Regions from separate parts of the Streptomyces sp. NPDC051576 genome, predicted to be linked through region 1. Evidence: riboswitches for the same ligand, from Rfam matches in the RefSeq annotation. Region 1 holds a riboswitch; each other region holds the start of a gene.
The links. A riboswitch is a leader RNA that binds a small molecule or an ion and turns the genes downstream of it on or off. The one in region 1 is predicted to bind cobalamin.
Positions count from the first base shown of each region.

Region 1 (2,253 bases):
CCACCGCGGCCAGGGCGTCCAGGTTCGCGGCGGCGGCCTCGGTGAAGTCGAGCGCGAGCCCCTCCACCGGCGCCTTGGCGAGCACGGGCAGCGCCTGGCCGAGCCGGTCGAAGTAGGAGGCGACCAGGAGCTTCGGCCGGTCGGTGCGGCCCCCGAGATCGCCGTAGGCCCGCGTGGCGGCGGCCAGTTCGGCCGGGGTGCGGTCCTGGACCAGGGCGGGCTCGTCGAGCTGCACCCACTCCGCGCCCGCCGCCCGCAGATCGGCGAGGACCTCGGCGTACACCGGCAGCAGCCGGTCCAGCAGGGTCAGCGGATCGAAGTCCGGGGACACACCGGGCGCGGGCTTGGCGAGCAGCAGATAGGTGACCGGGCCGACCAGGACGGGTCGGGCGGCGAGACCCAGCGCGAGGGCCTCACGGAGTTCGCCGACCTGCTTGGTGGAATCGGCGGTGAAGACCGTATCCGGTCCCAACTCCGGGACCAGATAGTGATAGTTGGTGTCGAACCACTTCGTCATCTCCAGCGGCGCCACGTCCTGGGTGCCGCGCGCCATCGCGAAGTACCCGTCCAGCGCGTCGAGTTCGACGGCGGCGCGATGGCGGGCGGGGATCGCGCCGACCATGACGCTGGTGTCCAGCACATGGTCGTAGTACGAGAAGTCGCCGGTCGGTACTTCGTGGAGGCCGGCCCCGGCCAGTTGCCGCCAGGTGGCGCCGCGCAGTTCGGCGGCGGTGGCCCTCAGAGCGTCGGCGTCGACGCGGCCCTGCCAGTACCCCTCGACGGCCTTCTTCAGTTCCCGGCCCTGCCCCTGACGGGGGTAGCCGTACACGGTGGCCCGTGCTGCCGCGGCTGCGGACTTCGTTGTCACGGAACTCTCCTTCGCGAGCTGTCTCCCTGAGATCCCGGCGACGGGACGAGAGCGCGAAGGAACGCCAGACCGGACGGCTGTCGTGCCCGCCGATGTGTACGCCGACCCGCCCACGAGGTCACCGGGACTCCGCGCGCGAGTCCTTCGCGCACGGGCGGTTGGCAGGTCTTCGGACTCGTGGGCGCGCCCTCCGTACGGAGGACACCTACTGGCCGTCGCTTCCCAGGCCCTGTTGTCTCGGGCCCAGTGCGTATGACGGCGGTCGTTCCCACTCACCGCTGCGGGGCAGTCCCGGATTTCCACCGGGTTCCCTCTTGCGACGCATCCCGTCTGGCGGACGGGGCGAACCAACTGCACGGCCCAGCTTACGGGGTGGGGCGAGGGTTCTCACCGGTGTCGCTCCCGAACGCCCCCAGGATGCGCTCGGCGGCCAGGGTCGCGGTCAACTCGCCGTCCCTGACCTGCTGTTCGAGCGCGGGACCGAGAGCGCGTACGGCCGGGTCGGAGCGCAGCCGGCCGAGCAGCTCCTCGCGGACCATTGTCCAGGTCCAGTCCACCTGCTGGTCGCGCCGCTTGGCGGCGAGCCGGCCGGTGGAGTCGAGGAGGGTCCGGTGCTGTTCGAGTCGCTCCCACACCGTGTCCAGGCCGGTCGACTCACGGGCGCTGCAACTCAGCACCGGCGGCGTCCAGGCCGCGTCGGCGGGATGCATCAGCCGCAGCGCGCCCGCCAACTCCCGTGCCGCGCCCCGCGCGTCGCGTTCGTGCGGGCCGTCGGCCTTGTTGACGGCGATGACGTCCGCGAGTTCCAGTACGCCCTTCTTGATGCCCTGCAACTGGTCCCCGGTGCGGGCGAGCGTCAACAGCAGGAAGGAGTCGACCATGTTGGCCACGGCGGTCTCGGACTGGCCGACACCGACCGTCTCCACGAGCACGACGTCGTAGCCCGCCGCCTCCATCACCACGATCGACTCCCGGGTCGCCTTCGCGACCCCGCCGAGCGTGCCGGCCGTGGGGGAGGGCCGGACGAAGGCCGCCGGGTCGACCGCCAGCCGCTCCATGCGGGTCTTGTCGCCGAGGATCGACCCGCCAGTCCGGGTCGACGACGGGTCGACGGCGAGCACCGCGACCCGGAACCCCAGCGAAGTGAGCAGCGTGCCGAACGCGTCGATGAACGTCGACTTGCCCACGCCCGGCACCCCGCTGATGCCGATCCGTCGCGCCCGCCCGCTGTGCGGCAGCAGCTCGGTCAGCAACTCCTGTGCCATGACCCGGTGTTGGGGCCTCGTCGACTCGACGAGCGTGATGGCGCGGGCCACCAGCGCCCGCTTCCCGTCGAGGACGCCCTTCACATAGGTGTCGACATCGATCACCGGCTGTGCCCGAGG
Region 1 is NZ_JBFAZO010000002.1:290,120-292,372, reverse strand. It holds gene metE (5-methyltetrahydropteroyltriglutamate--homocysteine S-methyltransferase) at 1-868, opposite strand, end outside; cobalamin riboswitch at 1,011-1,235, opposite strand; gene meaB (methylmalonyl Co-A mutase-associated GTPase MeaB) at 1,234-2,238, opposite strand; gene scpA (methylmalonyl-CoA mutase) at 2,235-2,253, opposite strand, start outside.

Region 2 (2,253 bases), on a different contig from region 1:
GGCGACCAGCAGCCCGCCGCCGCTCATGACGTCCGTCCCTTCAGCAGCAGCCGCCCGGCGACACTGGCCCCGAGCGCGAGCCAACTCACGCGCCGGGACAGCCGTACGGCCCGTTCGATGTCCGTTACGGCGACGGCGCGCCCGGCGCCGTTGAGCACGGGCCGGTGCTCGACCCGGCCGCCGTAGGAGAGCGTGCCGCCCAGCCGCACGCCGAGGGCGCCGGCGAAGGAGGCCTCCACGGGGCCGGCGTTGGGGCTCGGGTGCTTGGAGGCGTCAGTGCGCCAGGCGCGTACCGCCCCGCGCGGGTCGCCGCCCGCGGCGGTCGCGAGGACGGCGGTGAGGCGGGCGCCGGGCCAGCCGGCGGCGTCGTCGAGGCGGGCCGAAGCCCAGCCGTAGCGGCGGTACTTGGCGGACTTGTGGCCGACCATGGCGTCGAGGGTGTTCACGGCCCGGAACCCGACGAGCCCCGGCACCCCGCCGACGGCGCCCCACACCAGGGCGCCCACCACCGCGTCGGAGGTGTTCTCGGCGACGGACTCGACGACGGCCCGGGCGATCCCGTCGGCGTCGAGGGCCTGGGGGTCCCGCCCGCAGAGGTGCGGCAGGCGCGCCCGCGCACCGTCGATGTCACCGGCCTCCAGGGCACGCCCGATCACCCCGGCCTCGCGGGCGAGCGAGGTCCCCCCTACGACGGCCCAGGTGGCGGCGGCGGTGAGGGCGGCAGAGGCCGTACGGGACGGTCGTAGGGCCGAAGTGGCCGCGGCGGCCAGGGAGACGGCGCCGCCCACGCACACGGCGGTGTGCAGGGCGCCCCACCCGCGGTGGTCGCGCCACAGCAGTCGTTCCACGGCGGCGGCGGCACGGCCGAACGCGGCGACCGGATGCCCGCGGCGAGGATCGCCGAGCAGGTGGTCGCCGAGAAGGCCGGCGGCGGCGCCGTACGCGAAGACGCGATCGGCACGCATCGGCTCAGCCGATCGCCGGGTCGGACACGGTACTGGTACGGGACCTCGAACGGCAGCCGAGCATGGCGGTATGTCCTCACTCAGGGTGTCCACGCCCTGGTTCGACGAGACCGGCGGTGAGAGTTCCTGGCTCCCGGGGTTGTCTACCCCGGTGACAGTGGCGGGACCGCGCCGGATTCGCACCGGCTTCCTCTCCTGCCGCCGTACATGGCTCCGGCAGTCCACCACGGGGTTGGAAGGGGCGTCAACTTGCTGTTGACCTGCGGGGGAGGAGTGTGCTGATGCCCACACAGGGGTCGTCGAGGACGTCACGAAGACGTGGGGTGCGGGACGGTGGTCCGTCCCGCACCCCACGTTCGGTCCAACTGGCGGCCGGTCAGGCCACGATGATGTAGATCCCGTACGCCACCGCCGCCGCACAGGCCGCGAAGCAGGCGTACGCGCCGGTCAGGGCGAGGGCCGCGGAGTCGCCCTGGGCGGTGGCCCGTTCACGGCGCGAGAGAGCGGTGATGCCGAGGGTGAAGACGGCCACCAGGGCCACGGTGGCCACGAGGCTGACGCCGAAGACGGAGCCGAGGGCTGCCCAGTCGATGTCCATGCTGATTCGTTCCTTCTCGTGCCTTTGTACCGGGGCGCGGGCTCAGACGGCGGCGGCCGGCGGGGTCGCCGGGGTCGCCGGGTCGGGCGTGGCGACGGCGGGCGGCGCGGGGATCGTCGCCGTGAGGCCCTCGGAGAGGGCGACCGACGGGGGCGGGGTGACGGCGGCGATCGCGGCGGTGACCACGCCGGCCGGCTCGTCGGACTCGTTGACGTTCGAGGCGTCGACCACCTGGCGGCGGGAGAGCACCCAGATGCCGGTGCTGGAGGCGACCAGGAAGACCGCCACCAGTGCGGTGCCCCAGTCGCCGAGGTCGGTCACGGACTCGGCGAGCGCGCCGACGAGCGCGGCGGCCGGCAGCGTCAGACCCCAGGCGACGAACATCCGGGTGGCGGTCGACCAGCGGACGACACCGCCCTTGCGGCCGAGCCCGGCACCCATCACCGAGCCGGAGACGGCGTGCGTGGTGGAGAGCGAGAAGCCGATGTGCGAGGAGGCCAGGATGACCGCGGCGGCGCTGGTCTGGGCGGCGAAGCCCTGCTGCGGCCGGAGGTCGGTCAGGCCCTTGCCCATGGTGCGGATGATGCGCCAGCCGCCGATGTAGGTGCCCATCGCGATGGCGAGGCCCGCGGAGAGGATGACCCAGGTGGGCGGGTCCGAGTCGGGGGCGATGGAGCCGCCGGCGATCAG
Region 2 is NZ_JBFAZO010000010.1:367,408-369,660, forward strand. It holds gene AB0M63_RS31240 (cobyric acid synthase) at 1-27, opposite strand, end outside; gene AB0M63_RS31245 (cobalamin biosynthesis protein) at 24-965, opposite strand; cobalamin riboswitch at 1,065-1,207, opposite strand; gene AB0M63_RS31250 (hypothetical protein) at 1,342-1,563, opposite strand; gene AB0M63_RS31255 (inorganic phosphate transporter) at 1,606-2,253, opposite strand, start outside.
Region 2: it holds a riboswitch for cobalamin, as region 1 does, so the genes downstream of both, AB0M63_RS31245 (cobalamin biosynthesis protein) here and metE (5-methyltetrahydropteroyltriglutamate--homocysteine S-methyltransferase) in region 1, are expected to answer to the same signal.

Region 3 (2,253 bases), on a different contig from region 1:
ACGTCGGCGTCGGCGTCGGCATGATCTTCTTCGGGATGGCGATGGGCGCCCTGTTCGCCGTCGCCTACACCGTCTGCCTGGGCCGCACCGGCGGTCTGCGGGCCCGCAACCTGGCGCTCCTCGTCGCGGGCGGCGGCTTCCTCGGCATGTACCTGGTGCCGTTCCTCAAGTACCCGGCCAACCCGCCCGCGATCGGCCACGAGGAGACCATCCAGCAGCGCAGCGCCCTGTACCTGATCATGGTCGTGTGCTCCGTCGCCTTCCTCGCCGGAGCCGTCTACCTCGGCAAGCACCTCCAGGCGCGGTTCGGCAACTGGAACGCCACGCTGCTCGCCTCCGGGGCCTTCGTCGTCGCGATCGGGATCGTCATGCTGCTCCTGCCGCAGCTCGGCCATCTCTCGTACAACCAGGCCAACTTCGGCGACCACGCCACCGAGACACCGCTGCCGCTGACCGACTCCAAGGGCACCATCGTCTACCCGGGCTTCCCGGCCGACGTGCTCTTCGACTTCCGCTTCTACTCCGTCGCCGCGCAGTTCATCCTGTGGGCGGTCATCGGCCTGGTCTTCGGTCCCCTGGCGGAACGACTGCTGAATCCCGTACGTCCGGACGTCACCGCCCCCTCGCAGGACCCGGTCCCGGCCTGACCACCCGATGGTCGATCTTGATACGTTGTGCGGGCCAGTCGTGCCACAACCGAGGCCAGGGAATCCGGTGGAAATCCGGAACTGACGCGCAGCGGTGAGGGGGACGGGCGGGGCACTCGACGCCACTGGGGCGACGCGGGCCGGCCGAAGGAGCCGGTGCGTGACGCGCCGGGAAGGCGCCCCGCCCGGACGAACCCGAGTCCGAAGACCTGCTGGCGCCTTCTCGCCCTCGGCGAGGGGGAGTTCGTAGGCCAGGCTCCGCGTTCGAGCCCCGACAGGCAAGGCATGCCCGTGATCCGTACCGCCCCCGTTCCACCGCGCCGCCGTACCGCGACCCTTCTCCTCGCGCCCGCCCTGCTGCTGACCGCGTGCGGCGGCTCCGCCGAGGACAGTACCGACGGCAGGGCGGAGAGGTCCGCCGCGGGCTTCCCGCTCACCCTCGACAACTGCGGACACAAGGTCACGCTGAAGTCGGCCCCCGAGCGGGTCGTCTCGCTCAACCAGGGCACCACCGAGATCCTGCTCTCCCTAGGTCTCGCCGACCGCATGGCCGGCACCGCCACCTGGACCGACCCGGTGCTCAAGGGTCTGGAGAAGGCGAACGCGACCGTGCCGCGCCTCGCCGACAACGCCCCCTCCTTCGAGAAGGTCCTGGACGCCGAACCCGACTTCGTCACCGCCTCGTTCGTGTCGACCCTCGGCAGGGGCGGTGTCGCCACCCGCGAACAGTTCGGGAAGCTGGGCGTGCCGACGTACGTCTCTCCGGCCGACTGCGCGGGCAAGGACAACGACGGCGGCGGCGACGGCTCGCGCAGCACACCGCTCACCCTCGACACCGTCTACGGCGAGATACGCGACCTGTCCCGTGCGCTGGGTGTGAAGGAACGCAGCGACAAGCTCATCGGCCAACTCAGGGAACGGGTACGGAAAGCCACCACCGGCCTGGACGCCTCCGGCACCTCCCTCATGTACTGGTTCGCCAACTCCCAGTCGCCCTACCTGGCCGGCTGCTGCGGCGCCCCCGGAGCCATCACCCGCGCAGTCGGCGCCAAGAACGCCTTCGCCGACACCCACGACGAATGGCCCCAGATCAACTGGGAGACGGTCGCCGACCGCGACCCCGACGTCATCGTCCTCGGTGATCTCACTCGCAAGTCCCAGACCGCCGAGACCGCCAAGGCGAAGATCCACTTCCTGGAGACCAACGCCGCCACCCGCAACCTCACCGCCGTCAGGAAGAAGCGGTACATCCTGCTCAGCGGCCAGGCGATGAACCCCTCCATCCGTACCGTCGAAGGGATCGAGCAGGTCGCCGCCGGCCTGCGCGGCTTCGGACTCGCCAAGTGACCGTCCGCACCCTGCTGTTGACGGGCGGCGGACTCGCGGCGCTGGCCGTCTCCGTGGCCTTCGCCGTGACCATCGGACCCGCCGACATCTCCACCGCCGACGTATGGGCGTCCGTCGCGTCACACCTCGGCGGCGGCGACAGCACGCTCGCCCCGCTGCGGGACGGCATCGTCTGGGACCTGCGGATGCCCCGCACCCTGCTGGCCGCCGTCTGCGGGGCCGGGCTCGCGCTGTGCGGCGCGGTCATGCAGTCACTGCT
Region 3 is NZ_JBFAZO010000008.1:254,997-257,249, forward strand. It holds gene AB0M63_RS26780 (CbtA family protein) at 1-647, shown strand, start outside; cobalamin riboswitch at 666-879, shown strand; gene AB0M63_RS26785 (ABC transporter substrate-binding protein) at 933-1,994, shown strand; gene AB0M63_RS26790 (iron chelate uptake ABC transporter family permease subunit) at 1,991-2,253, shown strand, end outside.
Region 3: it holds a riboswitch for cobalamin, as region 1 does, so the genes downstream of both, AB0M63_RS26785 (ABC transporter substrate-binding protein) here and metE (5-methyltetrahydropteroyltriglutamate--homocysteine S-methyltransferase) in region 1, are expected to answer to the same signal.